One region of the Brevibacillus nigriterrae genome, then DNA from elsewhere that is predicted to be linked to it. Evidence: predicted binding sites of a transcription regulator. Region 1 holds the regulator's gene; each other region holds the start of a gene.
The links. Region 1 encodes Rex, which represses fermentation and respiration genes when NADH is low (regulators of the CRP and FNR family bind a similar motif). Its sites were predicted from a motif close to TTGTGAAATATTTCACAA; they were not measured.
Positions count from the first base shown of each region.

Region 2: the regulator Rex is predicted to act here: its motif matches at 3,581-3,598, upstream of ACPW7N_RS10675 (cytochrome-c peroxidase).
Region 3: the regulator Rex is predicted to act here: its motif matches at 3,435-3,452, upstream of ACPW7N_RS11395 (anion permease).

Region 1 is NZ_JBNCMT010000003.1:207,231-213,434, reverse strand. Features, by position in the region: gene ACPW7N_RS03945 (hypothetical protein) at 1-229, opposite strand, end outside; gene ACPW7N_RS03940 (cell wall elongation regulator TseB-like domain-containing protein) at 416-916, opposite strand; gene ACPW7N_RS03935 (hypothetical protein) at 957-1,661, opposite strand; gene ACPW7N_RS03930 (amidohydrolase) at 2,080-3,378, opposite strand; gene ACPW7N_RS03925 (redox-sensing transcriptional repressor Rex) at 3,396-4,019, opposite strand; gene ACPW7N_RS03920 (ComEC/Rec2 family competence protein) at 4,034-4,921, opposite strand; gene dinG (ATP-dependent DNA helicase DinG) at 4,957-6,204, opposite strand, start outside.
Region 2 is NZ_JBNCMT010000011.1:128,672-134,875, forward strand. Features, by position in the region: gene ACPW7N_RS10660 (hypothetical protein) at 1-266, shown strand, start outside; gene ACPW7N_RS10665 (hypothetical protein) at 263-1,528, shown strand; gene ACPW7N_RS10670 (hypothetical protein) at 1,715-3,463, shown strand; gene ACPW7N_RS10675 (cytochrome-c peroxidase) at 3,717-4,784, shown strand; gene ACPW7N_RS10680 (VCBS repeat-containing protein) at 4,914-5,660, opposite strand; gene ACPW7N_RS10685 (YheC/YheD family protein) at 5,813-6,204, shown strand, end outside.
Region 3 is NZ_JBNCMT010000013.1:211-6,414, reverse strand. Features, by position in the region: gene ACPW7N_RS11410 (FAD-binding protein) at 1-434, opposite strand, end outside; gene ACPW7N_RS11405 (Fe-S-containing hydro-lyase) at 460-1,020, opposite strand; gene ACPW7N_RS11400 (fumarate hydratase) at 1,039-1,884, opposite strand; gene ACPW7N_RS11395 (anion permease) at 1,926-3,380, opposite strand; gene ACPW7N_RS11390 (response regulator) at 3,896-4,612, opposite strand; gene dcuS (DcuS/MalK family sensor histidine kinase) at 4,609-6,204, opposite strand, start outside.

The DNA of each region.
Region 1 (6,204 bases):
CAAGAGACTTATACTCTTCTGGAAAATCTTCCGGCTTCGTAACTGTTAGCTTTATCAGCATTTGCTCCTTTGTAATCTGCAGGTCAGCCAATGTAGCTGACTCCATTTGAGCGATCTTCGTACGAACTGGTTCTTCTATTTCTACTTTTTGAAACAGAAACCAACCGCCAAACAGGAGAGCCAACGCGATAAGTAGCGATGAGATGATCGGTACTTTACGTACTTGCATGAGATTACTCCCCTCCTCTATTATCTACACGATTTGTATATATCGTAATCTATCAACTGGAGAACGATTTAAAGTATAGCATATTAACAAAATGAATTCCTATGTAGATGTTGGGTATTGAGGAAAAAGAAAAAGACCCCATATTAAGGGGTCTTCAAACATGTAGCATCGGTGCTTAACAGCCGTTCAACTAACCGGGTTAAGGCGATACGATTTAAGTACTTTACCCGTCTTAAAATCGTAGTACACGTAATTGTAACGTTGTTCCTGGTCAATATAGACGGCTTCCCAGAATTTTTGATTGTCATCTTTTCCAGGAACGATGTGCAGAATTCTAGCATTCTTGTCACCTTTTAACACTGCTTCCTGTACACTATTTCTCGTTACAACGCCATCCATTATTTCAAAATCAACCGAATCTGGTGTGAGCCAGGCGATTACAGGTGTGCCGAAGTGATTCTTTCCAATCACAACCGCATAGACCTTTGTCCCGCGAAATTCGCTGATTTCATCAATTTGTGCAATTCCCGTCCGATCCTTAACCCATTGCCGTACCTGATCCTCGGAAGCGTATTTCTCGCCAACTGCACTTGAAGTAAGGTGATACAAAAATCCACCCAACAAAAGCAACAAGATTCCTACAGCAATACCTACACGTACATACACAAACACTAACTCCTTTTTCATCCTCCTGACTCTTGCTTACGCTGTTGTCAGGCGGTGTCCCTTAAAAACGGAACACGAGTTGATCTCTTTGCTGATTCTGAAAGCTGGGTACTAGCAAATCAACAGTTAATTGCTTTACCTCGAATTTATCGGTATCATACCATAGCTCATAGCGAATAACCACATCTTTCAGCGTTTGTCGCATGATTTCATCTGCCTGAAATTGTGGCCCCAACCAGAGCGAAATCATGGACTCCACCTGATTGGACGGAAGAGCAAACTGAAGCCCTTTGAGCCCATCCCGATCACGCTTATGCAACTCTGTCGGTACGAGTGAATGAAGTTGTCCTTGTATGATCATGGCGTGTTCATAAGGGGTAAACAACGCATAAGGAAGAAATTCTAATGGCTGCTCTTTCCCATCCACTTGCAGTTCAACTTTGTCTGTACTGCGTTTCATCTGGATGATATGACCTGATACGTTGCCCTTGACATCGAATGATTCTCCACGATATACGCCTTGATACGTCTGGTCCCTGGTCTTTACCTGGTAGGTAACAGGTGTATCACCAGCCAGTTTTTTGACGAGACTGGCAAGCTGATCATGATGCAAGGTATCCGGGTCTCCCTGATTTTTTTCTTCCATGGATGAAGATGCAGGTGTCGTTTGAGGTGGTTTGGTTATAACAGCAAGGAGCATACCGAGCAGGAAGAGACCAAGAAAAATGGGGATCAGCCACCATAGTTGGTTCCTTCTGATGTACATAACGCTCCCCCTCCCTCGTCCCAGTTCCTAAAATTTATGAAGGACTAGAAGGTTTTAGAACGATACCGAAAACTTTCTAAACATAGCGGTAGTGTTAACGGTCATACTACAGGTACACCCCAAGGAGGTGAGCGTGTGAAGCTGCCAACGACAACCTCCGTCGAACCGAGCTGGTCGTTGCTACAGGAATACCGAGTTTCCTGGGCAGGTTTATCATCACCGCTTAGAGCCTTTTCACAACATTCACCAAATGAATACCGCCACACCTCTTTAAAAAACATTTGGCGTTACAGCCAAGATTCTAGCTAACCAAAATATTCCTACCTACACCTTTCGCTTTTCCTTTTGCTCCCATCATTCACCAGGTGTGTTGACAAGGCTGTTTGTCAAAATGCCTTTGATGGGAGACTTTTTCCATTTATCGTTTTAAAGAATCAAACATGCGGTTTGCTTCATAGATTACTTTTTCTTCATCCACCGTGAGCAATTCACGATTTCTCATAATCCATTCCCCTGCAACAATCGTATCTGTTACGTCACGGCCATTTGCCGCATACACCACATGTGAAATTGGGTTATGAGCCGGATGGAAATGCGCTTGAGCACTGTCCAGCATGATGATATCAGCTTGTTTGCCAACCTCCAGTGAACCCAGCGTCTCTTTTTGGAATACCCCGTCAGCGCCCAAAATGGTTGCCATACGCAATGCATCTTCGGCTGGTACAGCGACTGGATCATTACGTACGCCTTTGTGGAGGATCGCCGCCAATTTTAATTCCTCAAACAGATTCAGGTTGTTGTTGCTCGCAGAGCTGTCTGTACCTAAAGAGACACTAACACCCTTGGACAACATCTCAGGTACACGGGCAACTCCGCTTGCCAGCTTCAGGTTACTCACGACATTGTGCGAAACCCTTACATTATATTTTGCCAGTACATCGATTTCTTCATCCGTCAAATGTACCGCATGGGCAACAAGGGTTGGACGGGAGAATACGCCAAGGTTCTCCAAGTGAGCGACTGGTCGAACACCGTAATCCTTCACATTTTGCTCTACTTCCCACGCTGTTTCTGACATATGGATGTGCATCGGCAAATCAAGCTCATGGGCACGTTCCAAAATTTGATTGATAAAGTCTGGAGTGCAAGTGTAAGGAGCATGAGGGGACATCATCACGGTAATACGCCCGTCAGCCTGATTGTGCCAATTACGAGCAAATTGGGTAGCTTCCCGCAGTTTCGCCTGTCTTTCTTCTTCTGAACAAAAGCCAATCATCCCACGGCACAAACGAGCACGCATGCCTGAGTCTTGAACCGCTTGGGCTACTTGATCCATATGATCATACATATCAACAAACGTCGTCGTTCCAGTTCGAATCATTTCAACAATGGAAAGATAGGCGCCCCACTTCACGTGATCAGCCGTGAATTGAGCTTCAAGCGGCCACATTTTATCTTCCAGCCATTGTTGCAGCGGCAAGTCATCCGCATACCCCCGCAGAAGCGACATCCCTACGTGACCATGCGTATTGATGAGACCAGGGAGAACGAATTTGTTTTTGCCGTCGATCACTTGATCATAGCCAGTCAGGTCCTCTGGAGTTACTCCCACATAAGTTATTTTATTTCCCTCAAAGGCAATCGCACCATTTTCGATAACTTCATTTGCAGCGTTTACTGTGATCACAGTTGCATTGGTGATGATGGTTTTCTTCAATGTTGACACTCCAATCATTATGTAAGGTAATAAGCCAAGCTTTGCAAGCTCGAAGTAACATCGGCATGATGTATGCGAACATCTTTTTCTGTTCGCAGGTTCACAGGGGCAAAATTGAGGATCCCTTCAATTCCGGCTTCTACGAGCTGGTCAGCCACATCCTGCGCGGCAAATGCTGGCACAGTAATTATCGCCAAGCGAATTTGCATATCAATAATCACTTGCTTCATTTCGGACATTGGTCGAATCATCAGACCTGCTATGATTTTTCCGTGTTTGGTCTCATCAGTATCAAAAATAGCTACAATTCTCATATTATCTTTCAAATAGATATTGTAATTACTGATGGCATGTCCAAGATGACCTGCTCCGACCAAAGCAACATGGATTTCCTGGTCCAGTTTTAGTATCTGTCTGATTTTTTCGATCAGGTAATCAACGTCATAACCGATTCCCTTTTTGCCAAAATCTCCGAAAGCAGCAAGATCTTTTCTGATTTGCGCAGGATTCACATCAAGTGTTTTTCCCATCTGTTGAGAAGAGACGGTTTTCACATCCATTTGATTGAGACTGATCAAATACCTTAGGTAAATTGGTAAACGACGAACAACAGCTTCAGATATTTTCGGTGCTTTTACCATGATCTTCCTCCTCTCTATTCTCTTTTTTTCTTAATAACCTTGTAATCTTTTCCATTCGATAGGATAGAAATCGTTCCATGAATTCCGGTTATATACGTTTCCGCCCATGATTCACTCAGGCGCTCGACAATTTCCTCCTGATTCGCTTTCATTTCTTTCTCAGACAATCCTGTTTCAATAACAGCTATCTGAGCATCAACCTTGGTCAAAAACACCTGTGATGACGCCTGGTTGCTTCCTTGACTCGCTACTTTCAAGATCTCTGATCGGAGAATCTTGGTGTATCGCTGCAGCAGTCGGTCTTCTGCTTTTTCGCTGATTGCACTGGTGAAAAGAAAACGCAACTGATCCTGCTTAAGTTGAAACACCAACGAATTATCCTGCGGTGATAAAAGCAGCGGTTCGCTCGGATTCAAAACTTTCAACACAATCTTTTCGTCAAAAGTCAGTTCATCACCTTCTCCAAGCAGGATAAGTTTTTTGTTTGCAGGCAAGGGTATTACCTGTTGAATGGATCTGTGGATCGCTTCTGGCATCAGGATGGTATCGATTTGAAAATGGTTGGAAAGCTCAGGGTAGCCACCCGCATGAGTAGGCAAATCGTTGGTGATCATCACGTAGTCGATTTTGGTCACTTTGCGCTCTTCCAGCAGTTCCAAAAGCGTGGAAACATCCTTTTCACTTCCTGTATCGATCAACAACTTCTTCCCGTTTGGAAAAGTAATCAATGTACTCTCCCCGTTTTGTAGAGGGAAAAACACCGTAATCATGCCAAGAAAGTCATTTTCATTCTCGCTTAATATTGGGTCATCTACTTTTACTACGTTTTTCAAATGATCGTCAATTGAACACGCAGTCAGTAGAAAGGTGAGTACGATAACCAGCAAGCAGTTGAATCTCATAAAATGATCACCCTTCAGGAACAGCATGTTTCATTTTATGATTCTTCTTCTGCAACCATTCTTTTTTGGGGGTCGAGAAAAGGCGTGATCATTTCACGCAACGAAACCCATGGCCCTGTCTTTGTCTGGAAAGGTGGCAAGGAAGCAAGGAACGAACGTCCGTATCGTGATTCTACAATCCGGGAATCAAAGACGACAATCACCCCTTGATCCATATGATGGCGAATCAGTCGTCCCACACCTTGCTTGAATCGAATGATGGCCTGTGGCAGGGAAAGCGACATAAACGGATTTTTCTTTTCTTCCTTCAGTCTTTCCGAACGCCCCTCAAGCAACGGATGATTCGGCGGTGTAAACGGGAGACGGACGATGACAAGACAGCTTAAGTCTTTGCCAGGGATGTCTACTCCCTCCCAAAAACTGCTGGTGCCAAGCAACACGGCTTTGGATTCACGCTGGAAGTTGCGGACAAGCTTGCTGCGATTACTGCTGTCAATGCCATGTCCTAACAGTGTATACCCCTCTTCTTCTGACAACAACTGCTTCATCCCTTCATAGACTTGACGAAGCATGGAGTAAGAGGTAAAGAGGATCATGGTCCGCCCTTCTGCGGCTCGGACAACATCGACACAACCTTGTGTGACGGCATCCAGATACATTCTCTCATTCTCTGAAATAGAAGGTAAATCCGATGGCAGCAACAAGAGTCCCTGTTGTTCATAGTCAAAAGGTGAAGGCAGCGTAACCGTACGATAGTTTTGTTCCTGATTTGCGTCAAAACCCAATCGCTCCAACAAATAGTCATAGCTGTTTTTCACCGTCAATGTTGCTGATGTCAGAATCACACTCCGCTTTTCTGCAAAAAACTGTTCACGCATGGTTTGTCCAATATGCAGTGGCAAGGCGTACAGAAATAAATGCTTGCGAGAGGTGCGTGATTCAATTTCCATCCATTTCACCAGGTCGGCATCGTCTTGTATAAGCAAGGTATGAATGGTCTCGATTGTCCGCTTCACATCTTGCACGATTCCTTCCAGATCTGTCTTGCATCTTTTTACACCGAAGGAAAGTGGCTTTTCGGGCTTTTGAATCGGTGCAAGCAGTTCCTCAAGATTCGCTCCCAGTTCAGCGAGTTCTTTCTTGCATTTTTCAGACGAGGTAATGATACGAGCGTTGCGATCGCTAAAATCTCCCACCCGATAACGTACAGTCGCTCTTCCGATATCGATTGTCTCTTTGGCTCGCTTCAAAGCCCAATGATACAGAAGCTGTGACCATTGCAA
Region 2 (6,204 bases), on a different contig from region 1:
TACGAGATTATGCCATTGATTGTTTGGGCAACTATGCCAAGGCAAGCGTATATACTGCACAAGAAGTTTACCCCATTCTCAAAAGTGTACTTCCCTTATGGAACGAAAAACATCTGGCACGTGTGCTTGTCAATCTGTGTCATGTTGTCAAGAGTTGCCCTTCGCTCGGATTAGAAATCCTCCCTTTTGCCCAGGATTACTCCGAGCATAACAAAAGTTCTGTAAAAAAAGCGGCAAAACGATTGGTGAAAGGAGCTTTACTGTGAGAATTTCGAATGGGAATGTGAATACGGTTAGCCGTACTTATTCTACTTCTAGTCCTACACCAGAGAAAAGCAAATCAGTACAATCCAGTAATTCAGGTGAATTGGCTGCCATCTATGAAAAAAGCAGTTATACAGACAGTACAAACGAAAACCTCAGCACCTATTCGGCTCCAAGGATGGCTCTTGCTTCTTCGGAGGAACCACCCCCTGTAAATCCAGTTTACGAGAATTGGTTGCAATCACTTCCTCAAAGCCAGAATCAGTACATTGAATCGGTATTTAGACGCCTCGATGAGGATCGAAATGGGTTCAATAATGATGAGGTGCCAGAATTATTAAATCAGCATATGGAGTGGCTGCAAAGCAGCTTGGATGATTTGGCTACACGACTTGAACAGGCAGAGAAAGACCTATTAATTACATCGGATGAAGCTGCCGAACTATGGCTTGACGGAGAAAATTTAATCAATCAACTGGATGTAGAAATATGGTCTGACGTCGAGGATCTGATTATCGCCAATCGGATCTTAACCATTGATGCACGCACGACATACACGGATTGGGATAAGCAGTTATCCTACACGGGCAGCAATTACCTGCAAAATATGGAATCTGCGATCAAAAACGAATCCGGCTTTATTTCGAAAGACAAACTTGACCAATACCTAGTGGAATTGAACAAATGGGTAACTGCTCGATCCGATGAGTTAGCCTCTGCTCTTTCAGATGCACCCACGGGAATCAAGACGACATTACTCGAAAACGCTCAAGCCAAATTAAATACGCTGAGACAAGGCTATTCCAACTTAATCTACCAGCAGGTCAACAATCATAACTACCCGCCAAAACCACCATCTGCCGATTCGCTCTTTACCGCCGGGAAACAAAAGTTTGAATTTATGGTAGGAAATCATAAGGCAAGTCTCACCGTGCGCTTATCCAACGGTCAATCCAGTTCATCCAGTTTTTATGTAATTGATGCAATGGGCAATAAAAAGAAGGTAAATATCACTTTTGACAACGCAGATTTGCAGCGGGAATTTGATAAACGATATAAAGAAAGTACTTTTGGCAAAGGAGACAAGGCGCTTTCTCTTGAAAAACTGAACAGCATTTTAGGTTCTATCAAGGACAGTTTGCTAAAAATTTCAGATACAGATATGGAGCGATTAAAGTCTAAACTTTACGGCAAAACTGAATCAACTGCTTTGGATAACAAATTCACTATCTTCCTTGCAAAGCTGAAATTGGCAGTAATTTAGTGAATCTGGACAAACTAACAACAAACACCTCCCTTTTTCGTTTCTCAGACGATTGAAGTGGAGGTGTTTTTTATTCATTACTCAGTTGGTAATTTGTAGTCCGTGCTACAGAAAGTAAAAAGAAACTATGGTACTTTTAATTGGCGGGTTTTCCCTAAAAAACTATTTCAAGGAGAGGGTTTCATCGTGAAGTTACACGCATTAAAGCGATTGATGTCTTTCGTTTTTTGCTTCACACTCGTTGTCAGTCTTGCAACATTCGGCAATCCAGCAACTACATCCGCAGATACGATCTCAACTATAGGCATAGATGAATTCACATTTTTGGATGATGGGTATGACTATATGTCCATTGCTTACGCAAAACCAGATGCAGTAAAGGACGGACATTTCAAGCTTTCACTGGATCTTGCCAAAGACATTGAAATTAAAGCCATGTGGGTACGGACGACAGATAAAGCGGGCAAAATCAATTACCACGGAACATGGAAGACCAGTAAAGAAGGAATCGGCTATCTACTCGGAATCTATGAGGACAACAAAGTGTTGAATCCAGAATTCAAAACTACCCTCGGTACTTTCAAAAAAGGAAAGCACACGTTTGATCTGTATGGCACAGATAACAACGGCGGTATCAAAGAAGGCGAATATTACTACATCGAATTGATCACAAGTGAGGGCAACATTTCATCCGGGTTGACTCCTTATGTCAAGGTAGAACTGTCTAATGGGGTGGAAATCCTCAAATTCGCCTCTGTCGGTACAACAAAAGACAAAGTAGGTATTGATGGATTCAAGACTGACAAACGGAAAGATCTTCACCTGAAACTAATGATGGATATCCCCGAAAAAACAGAAATCATCTCAATTTTGTTGAAAACGACAGACGATCAGGGCAAAGTTGACTACCAAGGAACCTGGCGTACCAACAGACTGGGTGTAGGCTGGTTCCTGGGCTTAGAGCAAGATGGAAAACCAATCACCAAATCTTTCAAGGAACCACTAGGGAGCTTTAAGGGAATTGTCTACCTAGATATGTACGCCACAGATGATTTGAAATACAAGGAAGATGAATACTTCGTCCTTGAAATTACAACGCCAAAAGGTGCCATTACCTCTGAACCGGTCAAATATGATGAACTGGAAGGATTATCTGCAAGTGAAAAAGTGGGAACGGTAAAGGTTGAAAATGCTGACCCAGATTCAACTGTAGCGTTATATCAGGTTACCAAAGGAACAATTATTACACTTCATGCTCAGGCAGTTGCAGATCGTGATGGCGAGGCAGTCTTCGAAAACGTGCCGACTGGAACAGGGTACTATGTACGAAATAACAACAACTATACGTTCCCATTCGAAGTAACTGCAGTCAAAGCGAAGACGCTGATTGATGAAAAATCAATCAAGTTTTCTTTCAAAAACAAGAAAGACTTCACCCAAGATTTGACCGTTAACGGAAAATTCAGCGATTCGGATATTGAGTCACTTGAGTACACAATTGGAACAATCTCCAAACAATATGACTTAACTGATACAGATGGGAAGTTCTCCTTCACAGAAAACATCAATTTGGGAGAAGGCGACGTATTAACCCTCGTTGCTACGGATACCAAAGGCAAAGTACACATTATCCGTAGGTCGATTGAATCTGACCTGGTTGAAGATCGTTCTCTGCAATATAAGCAACTGGAAGAAGATTTTTCCTATGAAGGCAATTGGTCAGGTAAAGCGGCAAAAGAAGTTTTCGCTTTTCAATTGATTGATGGAAAATATGAAACCCTTGAAGTGAAAAAGCTGGACATTAAAAGCAAAACATTCAAATTCAACATTTCAACAGAATCCGATTCGGACGATATTGTCCTTGTAGTAATCGACAAAAACGGTAACTTCGAGCGATTGGTTGGAAATCCGGAGCAATTTGAAGAAAATGAATAATTTTCTGTGACTGTTGTCTACATGATGCAGCCCGTCTCCTAAGCGAGAACGGGCTGCTTTTATTACTGTTCCTCATATATTTTTGCCTTTTACGGTACAAACGGTGCGTATAATACATTGTGATTTTTTTCACAATATATTCAAAAGTGATTCGCTTATGATAATTATTTTAAATATATACTACCTACAAGGTAACATATACTGTCATTTGATAATTATGTTATCCTTATATTCACTATTAGGAGATGAAAAAATGAAGAAAATGGGGATTGGACTCGGTTTACTCTTGGCTGTAGCCTTGGTCGGTTGTAGCAGCAACTCGCCTACTTCAACTGCTCCGAAAGAACAGGCAGCACAGCCCCAGCAGCAAACAACACAGCCTGCCAGCAATGAACAAGATCTAACAGAACTAACTGCAAAGTTCCAGCCGATTGGCGAAATACCAGTTCCGGCTGACAACCCGATGACCGAATCAAAAGTAAATTTAGGTAAAAAGCTGTTTTTTGATCCCAGATTATCAGGTGACAATAAATCCAGTTGTGCAACGTGTCACTCACCTGGTGCCGGATATGGCGATAAATTACCGACATTCGTAGGCTTCGAAGGTTTCAAAGGCCCCCGCAATAGTCCAACTGTTATTAACGCAGGTTATTACACTTCCAACTTCTGGGATGGGCGAGCAGCTAACCTCGAAGAACAGGCCCTCGGCCCGATTCAATCAAAAGTAGAAATGAACCAAAATCTTGATGAACTTGTAAAAGAGTTGAAAACGGTTCCTGCCTATGTCGATGAATTCAAAACTGTATTTAACAGCGAAATCACTGGTGAAAACATCGGTCAAGCCATTGCCTCCTTCGAAAGAACGATTGTCGTGAACGACACCAAGGTTGACCGATTCCTCAAGGGCGATAAAGCAGCTCTCAATGAACAGGAAATTCGTGGTATGAAGTTATTCGCTGGCAAAGCAAGTTGTATGTCTTGTCACGCAGGCCCGACTCTTTCTGATCAAAACTTCCATAACATCGGTATGGAAGGTGACGACGGGCGGTTTAACGTAACCAAACAAGAGGCGGATAAAGGTAAATTCAGAACACCTGCTCTAAGAGGTATTGCACATACTGCTCCATACATGCACGATGGAAGCATGGACACTTTGAAAAAGGTAATTGAATACTACAATCAAGGTGGAGGCAATCACGGAAACAAAGATCCACTCGTGCGCCCGCTCAACTTGTCAGATGAAGAAGTTAACGATCTTGTTGCCTTCCTTGAAGCACTGAGCGGCGAAGTACCTAAGGTTGATATCCCGCAAATTCCATAAAATAACCCACCCGACACAAGCTATCGCTGGAGGTCGACTAAACGCAACATCCGTGTTGCATCGTCGGGCGGGGCCCCAAACTTATACAGAAGAGAGGGTTTTTAGCCCTCTCTTCTCTTTTTCCCCTTATTATGGAATCGAGAACCATTGATTGTACGTCGCAAATTTGGAACCATCCCATCGCAAAAAATTCATTACATACCCGAGTGTGTCAGCATTATATAGGCCGATTGTCCTCTGGATCGCAAGCAATTCATATCGACCATCTCTGTTCCAATCAATCGGGAATTCACCACTCAAGGCTGTCACTTCTCCTTGAACAGGCTTCTTCAGTGTTCCATTAGGATTATACAGGTCTGATAAGTATTCCTTTCCTTTTAACTGAATGTCAATCAAGTAGGTTTTGGCGGGCGAAGTGCTTTTTACTTCTACACGATAATAGTCCTTGTAGGTAACCGTATAATTATTTTGTTGCTGCCGGTTATATTGTTCGGAGTCAAATAATAGTTTGGCCTGGTTATTCAAGAACGAATACATGGTGTTGCCCGAATATCCTCCTGAACCTCCTGTATCAAGGCTCACCAAGATATCATTTACCCGATTCCCCGTAAAATCGCCTAAAAACAAAGTAGGATGATAACCTGCATTTTCACGTAATGGCATCGAATATGTCATTGACGTTCGCCCATCTTGAATCGATAGAGAAAGTTGATCCACAAAAGATCTGCTGCCATCAGAAGAGCGGACTCCCATTAGCCTGACGATGTCGGGAACCCGGTCACCGTTCACATCACCTATTTTCGTGTCAATGACTGCAAGTGAATTTTGAACAGGTCGCACTTGCCCATGCCACTCAGCCGAGTCATAGAAAACCATCTACATTCTCCTAACACCAGGTATTTTTCCTATACCGTATGATGGGCAGATGATTGACGTGACTCAAACAAATGAGCATCTGAACCATATCTGTCTTGAGCACCATTTCGTATACTGTATAGCATTTACATGATTGTAAGGAGTGCTGCCAGATGAACAGAAACGGTAAGCGATATATTGCCAGCAAACTCAAAAAGACTCATGCCCTCAAGAAAGACAAGATGATAGCTGCACACATCCCCCCCACGAAGAGTTTTGGGATGAATACCCTCCACAGAATGGTGCGCCAATACAGGGCAGTTTATCTCAAGCCGGTAAATGGTCTAAAAGGAAGGGGCGTCATGAGAGCAAGAAAACTGAATACAAAATATGAGCTGCGAGGGGGAACCTCGAGGGTTATTTTTAATGACTTTCACTCATTCTATCGATTCATTGTCAGGCAAATTGGAAGTAAACCCTATCTTGTTCAAAAAGGAATTCGTATGCTTCGGTATCACCGCCGACCTTTTGATTTGCGAGTCATGGTACTGAAAAATGAACTCCG
Region 3 (6,204 bases), on a different contig from region 1:
AAGCATTGTTCGTAGAGTGCATGGAGGATGACGTGACCTGTTTTATCGGCTGAGTAACAGGTTCTCGGACTGGATGCGCCACCGAAAGGGCGCTGTGCCACATTTCCATTCTCATCTCTAGAGAAAGGAACCCCCATGTAATCCAGTTCTTTGATGATGGAAGGCATATTGGAAGTGAAGAATTCAACAGCATCCTGGTCAGCGAGGAAGTCGCTTCCTTTCACGGTATCTCGGAAGTGCTTCTCCGGGGAATCGGTTGAATCCCGATTCCCCATTGCTGCATTGATTCCACCCTGAGCCGCACCTGTATGTGATCTGGTCGGATAAATTTTACTGATGACTGCTACCTTTAGATCATTGTCTGTACTTGCGTTGAGGGCGGCCATCATACCAGCCCCACCAGCTCCAACAATGACAACATCATATTTCAGCATGGGATGTTCCCCTCTCCGGTTTCTTTTATTCTGTTACTCGATACTTTTGGACGCCCAATTCATACAAGTTATTTCCTTCGCAATCGATCGCTACGATACAGGGATACCCTTCCACTTCCAAACGACGAATCGCCTCTGGCCCCAGTTCTGAATAGGCGACCACGTCCGCCTTCTTGACCGAATCAGCAATCAATGCAGCGGCACCGCCGATGGCTGCGAAGTATACGACACCGTGCTTCTTCATCGCCTCAATCACATCTTTACTGCGGGGACCTTTTCCGATCATGCCCCGGAGACCCTGTTCCATCATGGTTGGTGAATAAGCATCCATTCGTCCACTGGTAGTGGGGCCGCAAGAACCGATCACTTTGCCTGGCTTGGCAGGAGTTGGCCCAGCATAGTAGACGACCTGATTCGTGAAATCAACTGGCAATTCTTTGCCTTCTTTCAACGCTTCGACCATAAGCTTGTGTGCTGCATCTCTTGCTGTATAAATGACACCTGTGATGGCAACCTGATCACCTGCTTTGAGATCCTTCACTTGCTCCCATGTAAGAGGTGTCATTAATTTTTTGATGTCAGACATTTTGCGTTCACTCCTTCCCTACAAAATCGCTTCTTTATGACGTGCCGCATGACAGTTCAAGCAAACAGCTACTGGCATTGTGGCAATATGAGTCGGATACGTTTCAATATGAACAGCCAAGGCCGTTACTTTTCCCCCGAATCCTTGTGGGCCAATTCCTAATTTATTAATTCTTTCAAGCAACTCTTGCTCTAATTCGCGGTACTTCGGATCGGGATGTGGTTCTCCCGCATGGCGGGCCAATGCTTTCTTTGCCAACAATGTCGATTTATCCATTGTTCCGCCAATGCCCACTCCCACGATGACTGGTGGACAAGGGTTACCTCCTGCTTGTGTAACCGCCTGAATGATGAATTGTTTGACGCCTTCCAATCCTTCTGCCGGTTTCAGCATTTTCAGCGCACCCATGTTTTCGCTGCCTGCGCCTTTGGGGAGTACCTGTATTCGAAGGGTATCTCCTGGTACAATTTCCGTGTAAATGACGGCTGGTGTGTTATCTCCCGTGTTTTTCCGATTCATTACAGGATCTTCTACTACTGACTTGCGAAGATAGCCATCTGCATATCCTTGTCGAACCCCTTCATTGATGGCATCCCTGAGATATCCACCAACGATATGAACGTCTTGCCCAACCTCTGCGAATACCACGGTCATTCCCGTATCCTGACACATCGGCGCTTGCTCTTTGCGTGCGAGTTCTACATTTTTGACAATCTTCTCCAAACTGTAACGTCCGAACTGAGACTCTTCTTCATTGACAGCTCTTCGCAACAGAGCCTCGACGTCTTCGGGAAGGTCACAGGCTGCATCGATACATAAGCCTCGTACTGTGCTGATAATTTGTTCTACATGTATCTCTTTCATCGAAAATGCCTCCACTTGTGATTGATTTCACATAATGTTTACTACCAAAGACCGAGCACTTTCCACCAGAAACCCCCAACCACAAACCAAAGCACGATATGAAGGATGGAGATGAGAAAGCCGAGTGACCACCATTTGTTTTGCGTGATGTATCCAGCGCCGAAGAATACAGGAGCCGGACCAGATCCGTAGTGAGTGGTTGCTCCGAACAAGTTACTGAAGAAAGCAAGGATTAACGCTGCAAGCATTGCTGGTGCTCCGGCCGCGATCATAACCGCCAAGAAAGCGGAGTACATGGCACTGATATGAGCTGTAGAGCTGGCGAAGAAGTAGTGCGTATAGAAGTAAACAACGGATAGAATGATTAATGCCGTGATCCAGGACATTCCTGAAACAGAGCCTTTCATCATGTCACTAAACCAAGGAACCATGCCCAATTTGTTCAGGAAGGTTGCCATCATTACGAGTGCAGCGAACCAGACTAATGTGTCCCAAGCGCCTTGCTCTTTTTTGATGTCATCCCAGGTCAATACTTGGGTGAGTAAGATAACAGAAAGACCGATCAGTGCTGTAGTTGTTGCGTCAATTTTCCACGCTTCACCGAAAATCCAGAGAACAAGTACGAGGAAGAAAACAGCCAGCATGTAAAACTCTGATTTTTTCATCGGACCCATTTCTTTTAATTTCTCCGCAGCCATTTGACTGGCACCCGGCGTTTCTTTGATTTCTGGTGGATACACTTTATAGAGCACGTATGGTATGACAATCAAGCTGACTAATCCAGGTACTAAAGCGGCAATCGCCCATCCGGTCCAACTAATGTTGATTCCTGCGACATCTGCTGCCAACTGTGCAATTAGTGGATTTGCTGCCATTGCTGTCATAAACATGGCGGAAGTAATCAGGTTTCCTTGAAATCCGACTTTCATCAGGAAAGAACCGATTTTTCGTTCTGTCCCATCATCTGGACGAGAACCATAGGTTGCTGATAACGAGTTGATAATCGGGAAGATAATCCCACCAGCACGAGCGGTATTACTTGGGATGGCTGGTGCGAGCAACAAGTCACTGAACAACAAGGAGTACGATAAACCTAACGTCTTTTTCCCGAATTTTTGGACGAAGAAGTAGGAGATGCGAGCGCCCAAACCTGTTTTGATAAACCCTCGTGAAATGAAGAATGCGATAACGATCAGCCATATCGTAGTATTGCTAAATCCACTTAATGTATCTTTAAGAGCCAGTGTTCCTGTTAATGCAGTTGCCATCATTCCACCAATGGCGACTGCTCCCATTGGAAGTGGTTTGGTGATAAAGCCGACGATCGTGGCTACAAAGATGGCGAACAGTTGCCATGCTTTCGGATCAAGCCCTTCTGGCGGAGAGATAAACCAGATGGCCGCTCCCACTGAAATCGTTATCAGGAGAGGAATTAGTTTCACTTCAGGTAGCTTCTGTTGCGTGGTATTTTGTGGCTTCGTTTGCTTTTGATTCATTTTCGGCGCAACGATTGTGGCCATGTTATTCACCTTCTTAATAGAATGGAAAGTTTGTGAAATAATTCACAAATTATTCAACATGTAGTTCTTTTTTTCCTATTCTGCTTATCTTTCGATGGAAGAGGACCTCTTGGTTACATAGTAAATCATTTGGAATCGTGATTGTTTTTAGTTAAATAAAGAAGGAGTTTTGTAATTAAAGTAAGCGACAAGAAAAGATTTCGTCGCTTTACGCTCTGTGGAAGTTCGCAGTGATGCAGTTACTGTCCGCTCTTTCACGGAGAAAGGGAGTCGACAAACGCTTCGCGCCCCTACGGGGTTGGGTGCCGACTCTTTATCCTTTCTCCGTGAAAGAGCTAGGTATCACTTCCAAGGAGACTAGAATCGACGAAATCTTTTCTTGCTAGCTGCGCGAAGGGATATGATAAAAGACTTTACGGCTGTAAAGTCTTTTATCTTTCCGATGTAAATAAAAAAACGGCCCATTCAGCCGTTTTCCAAAGTCGCTTCTATTATGCTAAATACCGCTTAATCACATCGCATTTCTCCTGAATACATCGATGCTTGTACGTCGGTCTGCCAATCGTTCCGTAGGTGACCTCCATTTCCAATACTCCGATTTCCGTTAAGAACTGCAGATATTTACGCATGGATACTCGAGATATACCAATTCGATTAGCCAAATCCTCCGTTGTGAACTCGTCTCCGTTATAGGCAAGGATGGACTCCCAGACTTTCTCTAAGGTCTTGCGAGTTAGTCCTTTTGGCAACTCATCTTGGGCTTGTGGTACCGTCTGATCCTTGTGCAAAATCAGCTTATCCAGGTCCTCCTGACTGACAACCTCCTGTTTCTCAAAATAGCCAACTTCCTCACGGTAAGCCGTCAGCGCAGAAGAAAAGCGTTCGAACTCAAAGGGCTTGATCAAGTAATCAACTGCGCCTAAACGCAAGGCATTCTTAATACTTGGTATATCGCAAGCCGCCGAGATGACGATGACATCGATACCCTTTTCCAGTTTCCTGATCTCAGCCAATAGCTCCAAACCATTCATTCCTGGCATAAAGATATCCAGTAGCAGCAAATCAATTTCTTTCGAGTCCAACATCTTCAGCATATCATCAGCAGAAGAAACTACAGCAAGCAAATCAAATCCGCCCACTTGTTCCAAATACCGTTTATTAATTTGAGCAACCATTGGATCATCTTCCACGATGACTACCTTTATCATTCATCCTCACCCTTACTCCTGAATGGTAATCGTACAATAAATGACGTGCCTTCTCCGAGCTGTGAAGATACTTCAATGGACCCATTCATATTCTGTACACTTCGTGCTACCAGGAATAAACCCGTTCCCCTGTTTGTACCTTTGGTGGAAAATCCATGTTCAAAAATCTTCTCTATCTGATGCTCAGAAATTCCCTTGCCTGTATCGCTTACTTGCAATGTTACTTTTGCTGAATCATAAAAAATACCGATTGTAATTCGTTTGACTGGACGGCGATGTACCGCTTCAATTGCATTTTCGATCAGATTGCCTGCAATCGTCACCATTTCATGTATTATTTCTGAATCGTCTGTTTCGGGTAAGTAACTTTCCTCCGCTAATTTCAGCTCAACACCAGACTCTCTGGCAGAACTTAATTTACCTAACAGGAATCCGGCCATGACGGGATCTTTGATGTGCTTGACGATGAAACCTATCTCCGTCTGATGTTTGCTTGCAATTCCCGTGATATAGCCAGGAAGTTCATCATAAAATCCCATCTGAACCATGCCCAAAATGACGTGCAACTTATTCATAAATTCATGAGACTGTGCCCGTAAAGCATCTGCATATTGACGAACCCCAGTCAATTGCTCCGCTAATACTTTGACTTCTGTCTTGTCCCGAAATGTTGCTATCGCACCGACGATTTTGCCATTTACATAGACAGGAACTCGATTTACCAACAGAGTCAAACCGTGCAGATCAAATTCCTGATCATACTCTTCCTTGCCTGAATGCAATACCCGTGGTAATCGGGAATTTGGCATATACTCTTCTATATTTTTACCAATTGGGTCTTCCACTAACTTCGTACGGTTAAACAGGCGGATTGCTTCTGAGTTGACCAACGTAATGTGACTATCAACATCGACCGCCAATATCCCCTCTCTGGTCGATTCCAGCATGGCATTCCGCTCTTCCAATTGTTTTGCAATCTCTGACGGTTCCATCCCGAACATGATTCGTTTTACTTTCCTCGCCAAGACCCACGCACCCATAATCCCAACAATAACACCAAAACTTGTCCCAATGTAGATGGCATCCCTGCTCTGAGATAAAGCCTTCGCAACGTTGATTAAAGAGATACCCACCGCAACTGCTCCCACTTGCTTCCCGGAAGAAGAGAAAATCGGTGTAAATGATCGCAAGGAAGTTCCGAGAGTTCCTGTTGCAATTGAAATGTTTTCTTTCCCCTTCAGAACGGGTTGTTCATCTCCACCAACGAACTTTTTTCCGATTTTGGCTGGGTCAGGGTGTGACAATCTGATTGCGTTCATGTCCATGATGACGATGAACTCAACTCCGTTAACGACACGAATTTTTTCTGCAAATTCCTGTATGACTCGCTGGTCTCCTTTTCCTTGTAACGCATCAATAATAAAGGGTGAATTGGCAATCGTGCGAGCGATATACATGGCTTTGTCCGCCTGATGTTGCCGTACTCGTTCGGTCGTGCTTACTGTAATCAAGATATAGGTAACAAACAGGGCTGCAATCACTACACCGCAAACCAGTATGATTATGGTTGTTTGTAGGTTCAACTTCGGTTT